One region of the Streptomyces sp. NPDC059092 genome, then DNA from elsewhere that is predicted to be linked to it. Evidence: predicted binding sites of a transcription regulator. Region 1 holds the regulator's gene; each other region holds the start of a gene.
What was found. The regulator HrcA, encoded in region 1, represses chaperone genes, less so after heat shock. The targets are predictions, from matches to a motif close to TTNGCACTCNGNNNNNCNGAGTGCNAA.

Region 1 (4,894 bases):
GTTGTCGACGCCCGCGGGGATCTTGACCGTGAGCGTACGGCGCGAACGGATCCGGCCGTCGCCCGCGCACTCGGGGCACGGCTTCGGTACGACCGTACCGAAGCCCTGGCACTGCGGGCAGGGCCGCGAGGTCATGACCTGGCCCAGGAAGGACCGGGTGACCTGCGAGACCTCGCCGCGACCGCGGCACATGTCACAGGTCTGGGCGGAGGTGCCGGGCGCGGCTCCCTCGCCCGAACAGGTCGTACAGACGACCGCCGTGTCGACCTGGATGTCCTTGGTCGTACCGAAGGCCGCCTCGTTGAGGTCGATCTCCAGCCGGATCATCGCGTCCTGGCCGCGCCGCGTCCGCGACCGCGGGCCGCGCTGCGACGCCGTGCCGAAGAACGCGTCCATGATGTCCGAGAAGTTGCCGAAGCCGCCGGCCCCGAACCCTCCCGCGCCGCCGCCTCCACTGGAGGACAGCGGGTCACCGCCGAGGTCGTAGACCTGCTTCTTCTGCGGGTCCGACAACACCTCGTACGCGGCGTTGATCTCCTTGAAGCGCTCCTGCGTCTTGGGATCGGGATTGACATCCGGGTGCAGCTCGCGTGCGAGCCTGCGGAATGCCTTCTTGATCTCGTCCTGAGATGCGTCGCGGCGCACGCCGAGTACGGCGTAGTAGTCCGTGGCCACTTACGACTCCGCCAGGATCTGTCCGACGTAACGTGCCACTGCGCGTACCGCTCCCATCGTTCCGGGGTAGTCCATGCGGGTCGGTCCGACCACGCCGAGTTTGGCGACTGCCTCGTCGCCCGAACCGTAGCCGACCGCGACGACGGACGTGGAGTTGAGGCCCTCGTGGGCGTTCTCGTGCCCGATACGTACGGTCATGCCGGGGTCCGCGGCCTCGCCGAGGAGCTTGAGGAGCACCACATGCTCCTCCAGCGCCTCCAGCACCGGCCGGATGGTCAGAGGAAAGTCGTGTCCGAAGCGGGTGATGTTGGCGGTTCCGCCGATCATCAGCCGCTCCTCGGTCTCCTCGACCAGGGTTTCCAGCAGGGTCGCCAGGACCGTCGACACGGTCCCGCGGTCCTCCTGCTCGAAGGAGTCGGGCAGGTCCTGCACGAGCTGCGGGACGTCCGCGAAGCGGCGTCCGACGATCCGGCTGTTGAGCCGGGCCCGCAGGTCCGCGAGGGAGGTCTCGCCGAACGGCGCGGGGCAGTCGACCAGGCGCTGCTCCACCCGTCCGGTGTCCGTGATCAGGACGAGCATCAGGCGGGCGGGCGCCAGCGCCAGCAGTTCCACGTGCCGCACCGTCGAACGGGTCAGCGAGGGGTACTGGACGACGGCCACCTGCCGGGTGAGCTGCGCGAGCAGCCGTACCGTACGGCCCACGACGTCGTCGAGGTCGACGGCGCCGTCCAGCAGGTTCTGGATGGCGCGGCGCTCCGGCAGGGACAGGGGCTTGACCCCGGCCAGCCGGTCGACGAAGAGCCGGTAGCCCTTGTCGGTCGGGATGCGCCCGGCGCTGGTGTGCGGCTGGGCGATGAAGCCCTCGTCCTCCAGCACCGCCATGTCGTTGCGTACGGTCGCCGGGGAGACGCCGAGTTTGTGCCGCTCCGTGAGCGCCTTGGAGCCGACGGGCTCCTCCGTGCCGACATAGTCCTGGACGATCGCGCGCAACACCTCAAGTCTGCGTTCGCTGAGCATGGCGCACACCTCCCGATGTCGTCCGTCGTCCTTCGCCCCGCCGTGGCACTCACCGGCGCCCGTTGGCACTCGTTCCGCGGGAGTGCCAGTGGCTCCCGGTTCAGTGTACGGCCGTAAGGCGTACACGGAGCAAGGGCGGCCGACCACGCTACCCGGCGGATCGTGGTGCCGGATGTCAGTGGTCTCCCGTAGCGTCCCGGTATGGACCTCCGTTGGGAAGAGCACGGGTGGGAGCGGCTGGGGCCCGGAGTGGGCCGCAGACGCCTGCCGGGATGGGACGCGACCGTCGGTCTGGTGGTCGGGGAGCGGGGCGCGCTGCTCTACGACACGGGGTCGACGCTGCGGGAGGGCGCCGAACTCCGGGCCGGGACGCGGGCGCTGCTCGGCGGCCGGCGCGTGACACATGTCGCACTCAGCCATCCGCATTTCGATCATGTGCTGGGGGCGGCGGCGTTCTCGGGCGTGGCGGTGTACGGGGCGGTCGGCCTGGCCGAGCTGCTGGCCGGGGACGGGGCGGGGGCCGCGGGAAGTCTCTACGAGGAGGCCGTACGGGAGGGGGTCGCGGAGGCGGAGGCCGCCGAGGCGGTGGATCTGCTGGTCCGGCCCGGGCACGCGGTGTGCGGGGAGCTGACGGTGGACCTGGGCGGCGGGCGGCGGGTGCTGCTGGCGAACGTCGGACCGGGGCACACCGCGCACGACCTGGCGCTGCTGGTGCCGGGGTCGGGCGAGGGCGCGGGGACCGCTCCCGGCACCCCGGCGGTGCTCTTCTGCGGGGACCTGGTGGAGGAGTCGGGTGAGCCGCAGGCGGGCCCCGACGCGGTCCCGGCGCGCTGGCCCGCCGCCCTGGACCGGCTGCTGGCGCTGGGCGGCGGGGACGGGACGGTGTACGTGCCGGGACACGGGGCGGCGGTGGACGCGGCGTTCGTACGGGCGCAACGCGACGCGCTGGCCGCGCGGTTCGGCGGGTCGGGGGCGCCCTCGTAGCCCCGCGGTCGCGCCCCGCCTATCGTCGTCCGCATGCGCAGCTACAGCCCCGATCTGACGCCCCCGTGGAAGAAGCCCACGCCCGCGCCGGAGGTCCCCGCCGAAACCGACCTGGTGGTCGAGGAGGTGACGACGGGCTTCTGCGGCGCTGTGATCCGCTGCGAGAAGACCGCCGAGGGGCCGACGGTCACCCTGGAGGACCGCTTCGGCAAGCACCGCGTCTTCCCCATGGTGGCGCGGGGCTTCCTGCTGGAGGGCCGGCCGGTGACGCTGGTCCGGCCGCGGCCGGGTGGTCCGGGCGGAGGCGCCGCGGGGCCGTCCGCCCCGGCCCGTACGGCCTCGGGTTCGGTGGCCGTGCCGGGCGCCCGCGCGCGGGTGGCGAGGGCGGGCCGGATCTATGTGGAGGGGCGGCACGACGCGGAGCTGGTGGAGCGGGTCTGGGGCGACGACCTGCGCATCGAGGGCGTGGTCGTGGAGTACCTGGGCGGCGTCGACGATCTCCCGGCGGTGGTGGCCGAGTTCGGCCCCGCGCCGGACGCCCGGCTCGGCGTGCTGGTCGACCATCTCGTGCCCGGCTCGAAGGAGTCCCGTATCGCCGCGGCGGCGGCCGGCGCGGACGTCCTGGTGGTGGGCCACCCGTACATCGACGTCTGGGAGGCCGTGAAGCCGTCCTCGGTGTCCATCGCGGCCTGGCCGAAGGTACCGAGGGGCGAGGACTGGAAGACGGGCGTGTGCGAGGCGCTGGGGTGGCCGCCGAACACGGGGGCGGCGTGGCAGCACATCCTGTCCCGGGTGCACTCCTACCGGGATCTGGAGCCGGCGCTGCTGGGACGGGTGGAGGAGCTGATCGACTTCGTCACGGCCGGCGGTGAGTCCTGACCCCGGGGAGCGTTTCGAACTCGGACGTGTCCAGCTCCACGTCGAGCATGGGCAGCGGTACGGGTTCGCCGAACTTCGAGGTCCGCACGGTCCGGTAGTCGGCGTCCTCGCCGCTGCCGGTCGGCTGGGTGAGCAGGACACACTGTGCTGACGTGGGGTCGACGATCAGATACGCGGGCACCCTCCCCGCCGCGTACATCGACCGCTTGACCCCGTAGTCCCGGTCCCCGCTGGTCTTGGAGACCACTTCCAGCACCAGCTCGACGGCGGGGGCCGGGATGAGCCGTCCGGGGCCTTCCTCGGCTCCCCGCTCCAGGACCACGAGGTCGGGCTGCGGCTCACTCGACTCACCGGGGATGGCGAGGTCCTGGGTCTGGAGGCGGCGCCAGAGTTTGCGCGGGATCTGGTCCTGCACGGACTCCACGATCGAATTGTGGACCCGGTCGGGCCCGGCCATCATCACGATTTCGCCCCTGAGGAGTTCCGCCTTGAGCCCCTCAGGAACCTCAAGGTCCTCAAAGGTCTTGGCCATGCCGGTGATCGGTCGCTCATCCACAGCGGTCATCTCCGTGAGCCTCCACATTCCGCCGTTTCTGTCAGCGGCAGACTAGGGAAACAGCCTAAGCAGCCGCACCCGGATCCGCTGGGATTCACCCCGGCGGGTGATCAGTCCACCAGGTCCCTGACGACGGCGTCCGCCAGGAGGCGGCCCTTCAGCGTCAGCACCGCGCGGCCCGCCTCGTAGGGCTCCGGTACGAGCAGGCCGTCGGTCAGGGCGCGGGCGGCGGCGGTCCGGCCGGCCGGACGGAGGAGGGACAGCTCACAGCCGTCGGCCAGGCGCAGTTCCAGCAGGATGCGCTCGACCCTGCGGTCCTCCTCGGTGAGGAGTTCGCGGCCCGCGCCCGGGGAGCGGCCCTCCGCGAGGGCCTGGGCGTACGCGCCGGGGTGCTTCACGTTCCACCAGCGCACGCCGCCGACGTGGCTGTGGGCGCCGGGGCCCGCGCCCCACCAGTCGGCGCCGCGCCAGTACAGCTCGTTGTGGAGGCAGCGCGCCTTCTCCGTGGTGGCCCAGTTGGACACCTCGTACCAGGAGAAGCCGGCCTCCGCGAGCATCCGGTCCGCGATGAGGTAGCGGTCCGCGTGCTCGTCGTCGTCCGTCATGGGGACCTCGCCTCGCCGGATACGGCGGGCGAGCCCGGTGCCCTCCTCGACGATCAGCGCGTACGCCGAGATGTGGTCCGGGCCCGCGCCGACCGCCGCCGCGAGCGTGTCGCGCCAGTCGGCGTCGCTCTCCCCCGGGGTGCCGTAGATCAGGTCGAGGTTCACGTGGTCGAACCCG
Region 2 (4,894 bases), on a different contig from region 1:
CCGTTGACGGCGATCTGCTTGAGCGGAGCCTCCAGCGCGAGCTTGACGATCGCGGCACCGGTGGCCTCGTCGCCCGTCAGCTCAAGCTTCTCGAAGACCGAGGAAGCCTGGAGCAGAGCCACGCCACCACCGGCGACGATGCCCTCCTCGACGGCGGCCTTGGCGTTGCGCACCGCGTCCTCGATGCGGTGCTTGCGCTCCTTGAGCTCGACCTCGGTCGCGGCGCCGGCCTTGATGACGGCCACGCCGCCGGCCAGCTTCGCGAGGCGCTCCTGGAGCTTCTCGCGGTCGTAGTCCGAGTCGCTGTTCTCGATCTCGACACGGATCTGGCTGACACGGCCAGCGACCTGGTCGCTGTCGCCGCCACCGTCGACGATGGTCGTCTCGTCCTTGGTGATGACGACGTTGCGGGCGCGACCGAGCAGGTCGAGGCCGGCGTTCTCCAGCTTGAGGCCGACCTCCTCGGAGATGACCGTGCCGCCCGTGAGGATGGCGATGTCGTTCAGCATCGCCTTGCGGCGGTCACCGAAGCCCGGAGCCTTGACGGCGACGGACTTGAAGGTGCCCTTGAGCTTGTTGACGACCAGGGTCGACAGGGCCTCGCCCTCGACGTCCTCGGCGATGATCAGCAGGGGCTTGCCGGACTGGATGACCTTCTCCAGCAGGGGAAGGAGGTCCTTCACGCTGCCGATCTTGGAGTTGGCGATCAGGATGTACGGGTCGTCGAGCGACGCCTCCATACGCTCCATGTCCGTGGCGAAGTACGCCGAGATGTAGCCCTTGTCGAAGCGCATGCCCTCGGTGAGCTCAAGCTCAAGGCCGAAGGTCTGCGACTCCTCGACGGTGATGACGCCTTCCTTGCCGACCTTGTCCATCGCCTCGGCGATGAGCTCGCCGATCTGGGTGTCGGCGGCGGAGATGGAGGCCGTCGAAGCGATCTGCTCCTTGGTCTCCACGTCCTTGGCCTGCTCCAGCAGGGCGCCGGAGACGGCCTCGACGGCCTTCTCGATGCCGCGCTTGAGGGCCATCGGGTTGGCGCCGGCCGCCACGTTGCGCAGGCCCTCGCGGACGAGCGCCTGGGCGAGGACGGTCGCGGTGGTCGTACCGTCACCGGCGACGTCGTCCGTCTTCTTGGCGACTTCCTTGACCAGCTCGGCGCCGATCTTCTCGTACGGGTCCTCGAGCTCGATCTCCTTGGCGATGGACACACCATCGTTGGTGATCGTGGGGGCGCCCCACTTCTTCTCAAGGACGACGTTGCGGCCCTTGGGACCGAGGGTGACCTTGACGGCGTCGGCGAGCTGGTTCATCCCGCGCTCGAGACCGCGCCGTGCCTCCTCGTCGAACGCGATGATCTTGGCCATGTGAAGTGGTCCTCCCGGACGAATGGGGTCTCCCCTGCTCGAACGCAGCTGAGAGCTTGGGGAAGGATTCTCCGGACCGCGCTGGCGCCCGCGACGGACGGCCTGAGAGCCGACGGTTCCTTGCCCCGCCGACCCTTCGGGCCTCACCGACCCGGTCCTAAGTTGTCACTCTCACTTGCAGAGTGCTAACGCCAATAATTAGCACTCGACCCAGGAGAGTGCAAGCGTCCACAGGGCATCGCCGGGGGGTGGCGGCCGGTTGGACGGGTGGGCGCAGGCGTCCGCGGGACGCAGTCGGGGCAGGTGGCGGGTGGGCGGGGGCCGCTCGGCGACCGCGGGGTCACGCATGAGGGGCCCGCATCCCCGGGCGGGATGCGGGCCCCTCATGCGTGAGTGCGAGTCTTTACCGAGTACCTGAGTGCGTCGGTGGCCGATCGCGCCGGGATCAGACGGCGAGCTTGACCATGTCCGCCTGCGGACCCTTCTGGCCCTGCGAGATCTCGAACTCCACTCGCTGACCTTCTTCAAGGGTGCGGTAACCGTCCATCTGGATCGCGCTGTAGTGGACGAATACATCCGCACCACCGTCGACCGCGATGAAGCCGTAGCCCTTCTCCGCGTTGAACCACTTGACGGTGCCCTGAGCCATGCCAACTCCCCTATTACTGGCCCTTGCACGGGGCCACACTTCGCGCCGGAACGCGTCGACCGCGGCTGAATGTATCTGCCCAACTGCCCTCTGCAACAGGTCAATCGGACGAGAATTCTGGGCGTGGCCGAACACGCATAGTGCTGAATCCACTGCGTTCCGGGACAAGTCGGGCCGGGCAAAGCGTACGTACGCCGCAAAAGGCTCCAGGACTTTGCCCTCATGTTGTCGCGTTCTCGCTCGCGTGCGGAGCGGGCGACAGTGGGGCGTTCCCACACTCTACCGTGCTCAACCATGTAGAACGGTCCCCTCCGCTTCTCTTGCGGAGAGGACCGTGTCCGGTGGATTCGGGGGCGTCAGCCGCCGGCGACCGCCGGGATGATCGAGATGCCCGCGCCCGCCGGAGTGGCGGTCTCCAGGCCCTGTTCGAAGCGGATGTCGTCGTCGTTCACGTACACGTTGACGAAGCGGCGCAGCTTGCCCTGGTCGTCCAGGACGCGCCCGGAGATGCCCGGGTGGTTCGTCTCCAGCGACTGGATGACCTCGGAGAGGGTGGCGCCCTCCGCCGGAACCTCGGCCTGGCCACCGGTGTAGGTGCGGAGGATGGTGGGGATACGGACCTTGACGCTCATCGTGGGAAGCCTTTCTGCGGTCTGCGGAGTCGGTGGGCCGGCTCGCGGGAGTCGGTGGATCAGCTCACGGCGAGGCCCGCGTCGCGGAACGCGTCGAGGCTCGGGCGGATCGTCGCCGTCGGGCCGGTCGTCGGCGCCACGGCGTCCAGCGTCTTGAGCCCGTCACCGGTGTTGAGGACGACGGTGGTGAGGGACGGGTCGAGCACGCCCGCCTCGATGAGCTTCTTCGTCACGCCGACGGTCACCCCGCCCGCGGTCTCCGCGAAGATGCCCTCGGTGCGCGCCAGCAGCTTGATCGCGTCGACGATCTGCTCGTCGTTGACGTCCTCCACCGCGCCGCCGGTGCGCCGGGCGATGTCCAGGACGTACGGGCCGTCGGCCGGGTTGCCGATCGCCAGGGACTTGGCGATGGTGTCCGGCTTCTGCGGGCGTACGACGTCGTGCCCGGCCTTGAAGGCGGTGGAGACCGGCGAGCAGCCCTCGGCCTGGGCGCCGAAGATCCGGTAGGGACGGTCCTCGACGAGGCCGAGCTTGATCAGCTCCTGGAGCCCCTTGTCGATCTTCGTGAGCTGCGATCCCGAGGCGATCGGGATGACGATCTGGTCCGGCAGCCGCCAGCCGAGCTGTTCGCAGATCTCGTACGCGAGGGTCTTGGAGCCCTCTCCGTAGTACGGCCGCAGGTTGACGTTGACGAAGCCCCAGCCCTCGCCCAGCGGGTCGCCGATGAGCTCGGAGCAGAAGCGGTTGACGTCGTCGTAGTTGCCCTCGATGCCGACCAGGTCCCCGCCGTACACCGCGGCCATGACGACCTTGCCCTGCTCCAGGTCGTGCGGGATGAACACGCAGGAGCGGAAGCCGGCGCGGGCCGCGGCGGCGCCGACGGCGCCCGCGAGGTTGCCGGTGGAGGAGCAGGAGAGGGTGGTGAAGCCGAAGGCGCGGGCGGCCTCGACGGCGATGGCGACGACGCGGTCCTTGAAGGAGTGCGTCGGGTTGCCGGAGTCGTCCTTGATGTGGAGCGAGCCGGTGATCCCCAGTTCACGGGCGAGGTTGTCGGCCTTGACCAGCTTCGTGAAACCCGGGTTGATGTTGGGCTTCGAGGCGACGTCGGCGGGGACGGGCAGCAGCGGCGCGTACCGCCAGATGTTGTCCGGGCCCTCGGCGATGCGCTTCTTCAGCTCTTCGGGGGTGCCGCTCGGCAGGTCGTACGCGACTTCGAGCGGCCCGAAACAGCTCGCGCAGGCGAAGATGGGGCCGAGTTCGAAACGCTCTCCGCATTCGCGGCACGAGAGTGCGGCGGCGGGTCCGAGGTCGACGGTCTCGTTCGTGACGGTCTCGTTCGTACCGCTCGGGACGGTCTGCACAGCCATGGTGGCGAGGCCCTTTCTCCTCATCTTCCTCGCGACGTACTTCGCCGCAAGACGGAATTGGCACCTTCCCCACCGTGACCTCGCGGTCGGCGGGATGGTTGCCGGGACTTCGACGGGCCGTTCCCTCAGTCCCTCTGGATGAGCGCTATGGCGCCGGAACCTGGGCCCGGTGCGTTTGTTCACGTGATGACCCCGGCATGCGGTGGTCATTCGTGTTGTTCAAGACTGTAACCGAAGGTGTGAAGGGTTGAGATAGTCGTCCGCACCGCGAGATGGATCACGTTCGGCGCCCGGGGACCCGCGCGCCGGCGGGCGAATGACCGCACATGTCAAGGATCGCGCAGGGAGTACCGAACGTGCTGGAAGAGGTGGAGCACTGGCTGACCAGGCGTTCCTGGTCGGCCGGGGACCGTACGCTCGACCGGCTCCTGGCGGCGAAGGCGGCGCGCGGCAGCACCGTCAGTGTGGTCCTGCCCGCGCTCGACGAGGAGGAGACGGTCGGCGCGATCGTCTCCGTCGTCCGGCGGGAGCTGATGGAGCGGGTCCGGCTCGTCGACGAGCTGGTGGTGATCGACTCCGGCTCCACCGACCGTACGGGTGAGGTCGCCGCGGCGGCGGGCGCGCGGGTGGTGCACCGGGACACGATCCTGCCGCGGCTGCCCGCGCTGCCCGGCAAGGGCGAGGTGCTGTGGCGGTCGCTGCTGGTGACGAGCGGCGACATCGTGTGCTTCGTCGACGCCGATCTGCGGGAGTTCTCGCCGGATTTCGTCTCCGGGATCGTGGGCCCGCTGCTCACCGAGCCCGAGGTGCAGTTCGTGAAGGCGATGTACGACCGGCCGCTGGGCGGCGGCGGTACGCGGGGGGAGGCCGGCCAGGGCGGCC
Region 3 (4,894 bases), on a different contig from region 1:
GCTCCCCAACGGCACGTTCGGCGAGAATCTCACGACGTCCGGCCTCGACATCACGAACGCGCGGATCGGAGAGCGCTGGCGGATCGGTTCCGAGGTGGTGCTGGAGACGACGAGCGGGCGGATTCCGTGCCGTACGTTCCAGACCTGGCTGGGCGAGAAGGGCTGGGTCAGGCGCTTCACGCGGCGGGCGGTGACGGGCGCGTATCTACGGGTCATCACTCCGGGCGAGATCCGCGCGGGTGACCCGATCGAGGTGGTCCACCGGCCGGACCACGAGGTGACGGTGGGCCTGGCGTTCCGGGCGGTCACGACGGAGCGGGAGCTGCTGCCGCGTGTCCTCGCGGCCGGAGAGGCGTTGCACGGGGAGGAGTCGAGGATCGCGCGGGAGTATGTGGAGAAGCACGGCGGGCGCCGGTAGGTCCTGTGGGCGCCCGGCCGGAGCGGGGGCGGACGGTTCTGGACGGGGCCCGGGCCGCCGCGGCGCAGGCACTACCGTGCGCGTATGACGACTGCTCTGATTACGGGCTCGACGGCGGGCATCGGCGCCGCCTTCGCGCGACGGCTGGCGGCGGACGGGCACAACCTCGTGCTCGTGGCCCGCGACACCGAGCGCCTGCGCGACCAGGCCACCGAACTGCACGACGCGCACGGCATCGAGGCCGAGGTGCTGACCGCCGACCTGTCCACGGACGCCGGGATCGAGTCGGTGGAGAAACGGCTCTCGGATCCCAGGCTCGCGGTGGATCTGCTGGTCAACAACGCGGGCTTCGCCAACAAGGGCCGTTTCCTCGATGTCCCGATGGCCGACGAGCTGACGATGCTGAAGGTGCACTGCGAGGCGGTGCTGCGGCTGACCACGGCCGGGGTCGGCGGCATGAAGACGCGTGGACGGGGCGGGGTCGTCAATGTGGCGTCGGTCGCCGCGTTCCTCCCGCGCGGAACGTACGGCGCGTCGAAGGCGTGGGTCGTGCAGTTCACCCAGGGCGTGTCACGGGATCTGACAGGGTCGGGGGTGCGGCTGATGGCGCTGTGCCCCGGTTTCGTACGGACCGAGTTCCATGACCGGGCCGGGATGGGCACGGACAACATCCCGGGATGGATGTGGCTGGACGCGGACAAGCTGGTGACGGCCGCGCTGGCCGATCTGGCGCGCGGGAAGACCGTGTCCGTACCGGATCCGCGGTACAAGGCGCTGATGGGTGTGGTGAAGCTGGCCCCGCGCGGGCTGCTCGGTGGAGTCACGTCGAAGACAGGACGCAAGTACGGCCCGCAGTAACGCGGTTACGCGGTTACGCGGTTACGCGGTTACGCGGTTACGCGGTTACGCGGTTACGAACACCAGCAGCATCAAGGCGCCGCAGCAACGTCGGCACCGCCGGCGCGGAAGCACCGCGGGGCAACAGGCGAGGCCCGGCACCCCTCCTGGGGTACCGGGCCCGGCTGCTCGTCGCGGGAGAAAGCCGCGGCGGGGGTTCAGCCGCGAGGCGGAACTCAGTGGCTGTGGCCGTGGCCGCCGTGGCCCGCGTCGGCCTCGTCCTCGGCCGGCTTCTCGACGACCAGGGTCTCGGTCGTGAGCAGCAGCGCGGCGATGGACGCGGCGTTCTCCAGGGCGGAGCGCGTGACCTTGACCGGGTCGATGACGCCGGCCTTCACCAGGTCGACGTACTCGCCGGAGGAGGCGTTGAAGCCGTGGCCCTTGTCGAGCTCCGCCACCTTCGAGGTGATGACGTAGCCCTCAAGGCCGGCGTTCTCGGCGATCCAGCGCAGCGGCTCGACGACGGCGCGGCGGACGACCGCGACACCGGTGGCCTCGTCGCCCTCCTTGCCGAGGTTGCCCTCCAGCACCTTGGCGGCGTGCACCAGAGCGGAGCCACCACCGGAGACGATGCCCTCCTCGACCGCGGCGCGGGTCGCGGAGATGGCGTCCTCCAGGCGGTGCTTCTTCTCCTTCAGCTCCACCTCGGTGGCGGCGCCCACCCGGATCACGCACACGCCGCCGGCCAGCTTCGCGAGGCGCTCCTGGAGCTTCTCGCGGTCCCAGTCGGAGTCCGTGGACTCGATCTCGGCCTTGATCTGGTTGACGCGGCCGGTGATCTCGTCGGCGGCACCCGCACCGTCGACGATGGTCGTGTCGTCCTTGGTGACGGTGACGCGGCGGGCGGAGCCCAGCACGTCCAGACCGGCCTGGTCGAGCTTGAGGCCGACCTCCTCGGCGATGACGGTCGCACCGGTGAGGGTGGCGATGTCGCCGAGCATGGCCTTGCGGCGGTCACCGAAGCCGGGGGCCTTGACCGCGACCGCGTTGAAGGTGCCGCGGATCTTGTTGACGACGAGGGTGGAGAGCGCCTCGCCCTCGACATCCTCGGCGATGATCAGCAGCGGCTTCGAGCTGCCGCCCTGGATGACCTTCTCCAGCAGCGGGAGCAGGTCCTGGATCGAGCCGATCTTGCCCTGGTGGATCAGGATGTACGGGTCGTCGAGGACGGCCTCCATACGCTCCTGGTCGGTCACCATGTAGGGGGACAGGTAGCCCTTGTCGAAGGCCATGCCCTCGGTGAAGTCCAGCTCCAGCCCGAAGGTGTTGGACTCCTCGACGGTGATGACACCGTCCTTGCCGACCTTGTCCATCGCCTCGGCGATGAGCTCGCCGACCTGCTCGTCCTGCGCGGAGAGCGCGGCGACGGCGGCGATGTCGGACTTGTCGTCGATCGGGCGGGCCGTCGCGAGCAGCTCGTCGGAGACGGCCTTGACCGCGGCGTCGATGCCCTTCTTCAGGGAGGCCGGGGAAGCACCCGCGGCGACGTTGCGCAGGCCCTCGCGGACCAGCGCCTGGGCCAGCACGGTGGCGGTGGTGGTGCCGTCACCCGCGATGTCGTTGGTCTTGGTCGCCACCTCCTTCACGAGCTGGGCACCCAGGTTCTCGTACGGGTCGTCGAGCTCGACCTCGCGGGCGATCGTGACACCGTCGTTGGTGATGGTGGGGGCGCCGAACTTCTTGTCGATGACGACGTTGCGGCCCTTGGGGCCGATCGTCACCTTCACCGTGTCGGCAAGCTTGTTGACGCCGCGCTCAAGGGCGCGACGGGCGTCCTCGTCGAACTTCAGGATCTTCGCCATGGGAGCTTCTCTGTCCTCTCAAATGAGCTGCGCCCCTGTCCACCCGGCATTCGCAGGGGGGCCAGGGGCGCAGCTCAAAAGCAAAAGTAAATCTTGGGTGAGTTACTTCTCGATGATCGCGAGCACGTCGCGAGCCGAGAGGACGAGGTACTCCTCGCCGCTGTACTTCACCTCGGTGCCGCCGTACTTGCTGTACAGAACGACATCGCCGACGGAAACGTCGAGCGGAAGCCGCTCGCCGTTCTCGAAACGGCCCGGGCCCACAGCCAGGACGACGCCCTCTTGGGGCTTCTCCTTGGCAGTGTCCGGGATGACCAGGCCAGAGGCCGTGGTCTGCTCGGCGTCGAGCGGCTGGACCACAATGCGGTCCTCTAGCGGCTTGATGGCAACCTTGGTGCTGGCGGTCGTCACGATCCGACCTCCCCCTTCGGAGATCTCACGGGGTTAACTGTCTGAGGGTGGCGACCAGATGGACCCGTCGTCGCGGGTGCCGGATCCGTCAGTCGCGCTTTGGCACTCTCCAATGGGGAGTGCCAGAACTGACACTATGGCCGCGATTAGCACTCGGTCAAGCGGAGTGCCAATACGGATGATCGCGGCGCGCCCTCCCGAGGGGGAAACGCGAGCGGAAGGGCCATCGTTCCGCACGCGGGTACGGACCCGGAACGTGCGTACGGGCCGAGGCGCACGGGGACGTACGTACGGTTCAGTCGGTACGGGACGCTTCCAGCGCCGGTGCCCCGCGAGCCGCCCCCTGGACCGCCCCCTGGACCGCGCCGTGAACCGTGCCCTGGGCCAGGCGCGCCACGCCCCGGCACTTCGCCGTCCGCGCCCCCGTCCGCCCCTGCGGCGCGGGACGCCCGCAGTCACGGCGTACGACCACGGCGCGCGCGACCGGCTCCGGCGCCCCCGAGGCGCCCCGGCCCCCTCGGATCTCCCGGACCTCCGGGGCGACCTTCTGCGCGGCCTTGCGACCGAGCCGCTCGATGGGGTCCACCGACTGCGCGCAGCCGGCGGTGAGGAACGCACCGGCCGCCAGCACTCCGGCCAGCAGCCGGTGCGCGGGTCTCATACGTAGTCCTCCAGCCTGGCCACGGCGTACCCCTTGTCCGTGATCACCTTCATCGCGTGCCGGATCATGTCGGGCATGGTGCCCTTCCAGTCGTCGCGGCCACGGAAGTGCGTGAGGACGATGTCGCCGGGGTGCAGGTCCCGGTCCCATTCGCGCCACTCCATGTGGTCGGGATAGGCCTCGGCGGTCCAGAGCGGCACGGCCCGTACGCCGCAGGTCTTGGCGGCGCGCAGCGTGTCGTGGTTGTAGTTGCCGTACGGCGGCCGGAAGAGCGTGGGGCGCTTCCCGTAACGCTTCGCCAGCTTGTCCTGCTGGTCGCAGATCTCGGTGCGCTGCTCCTCGTAGGAGAGTCCGGGCAGGTAGGGGTGGTTGAGCGTGTGGTTCTGGATGGTGACCCCGCGGTCCTGCATCCGCTTGAAGTAGCCGTAGTTGTCGTTGATGACGTAGTCGCTGAGGAAGGCGGTGTACGGGATCTTCAGCTCGGTCATCATCCGCAGCAGGTCGGGATCCTTCTCCGAACCGTCGTCCATCGTCAGGAAGACGACCCGGTCCTTGACCGGGACGGTGGTGAAGACGGGCGGCAGGTTCTCGCCCTCCCCCTCGTCCTCGATCTCGAAGCCCTTCCGGTTGGCGATCTCCGGCTTGGCGGCGGGCGCGGGGGGCGCGGCCAGGGGCGTACTGGCGAGCCCCCACTTCTTCGCCGCG

Region 2: the regulator HrcA is predicted to act here: its motif matches at 1,527-1,553, upstream of groL (chaperonin GroEL).
Region 3: the regulator HrcA is predicted to act here: its motif matches at 3,675-3,701, upstream of groES (co-chaperone GroES).

What each region holds. Positions count from the first base shown of each region.
Region 1 is NZ_JBHZEJ010000097.1:14,632-19,525, forward strand. It holds gene dnaJ (molecular chaperone DnaJ) at 1-675, opposite strand, end outside; gene hrcA (heat-inducible transcriptional repressor HrcA) at 676-1,692, opposite strand; gene ACFXPL_RS34565 (MBL fold metallo-hydrolase) at 1,894-2,676, shown strand; gene ACFXPL_RS34570 (DUF3097 domain-containing protein) at 2,710-3,555, shown strand; gene ACFXPL_RS34575 (Uma2 family endonuclease) at 3,533-4,120, opposite strand; gene hemW (radical SAM family heme chaperone HemW) at 4,222-4,894, opposite strand, start outside.
Region 2 is NZ_JBHZEJ010000011.1:78,811-83,704, reverse strand. It holds gene groL (chaperonin GroEL) at 1-1,364, opposite strand, end outside; gene ACFXPL_RS09710 (cold-shock protein) at 1,810-2,013, opposite strand; gene ACFXPL_RS09705 (MoaD/ThiS family protein) at 2,370-2,645, opposite strand; gene thrC (threonine synthase) at 2,705-4,012, opposite strand; SAM riboswitch class I at 4,030-4,157, opposite strand; gene ACFXPL_RS09695 (glucosyl-3-phosphoglycerate synthase) at 4,369-4,894, shown strand, end outside.
Region 3 is NZ_JBHZEJ010000015.1:46,952-51,845, reverse strand. It holds gene ACFXPL_RS12080 (MOSC domain-containing protein) at 1-418, shown strand, start outside; gene ACFXPL_RS12075 (SDR family NAD(P)-dependent oxidoreductase) at 503-1,276, shown strand; gene groL (chaperonin GroEL) at 1,492-3,117, opposite strand; gene groES (co-chaperone GroES) at 3,220-3,528, opposite strand; gene ACFXPL_RS12060 (hypothetical protein) at 3,824-4,189, opposite strand; gene ACFXPL_RS12055 (polysaccharide deacetylase family protein) at 4,186-4,894, opposite strand, start outside.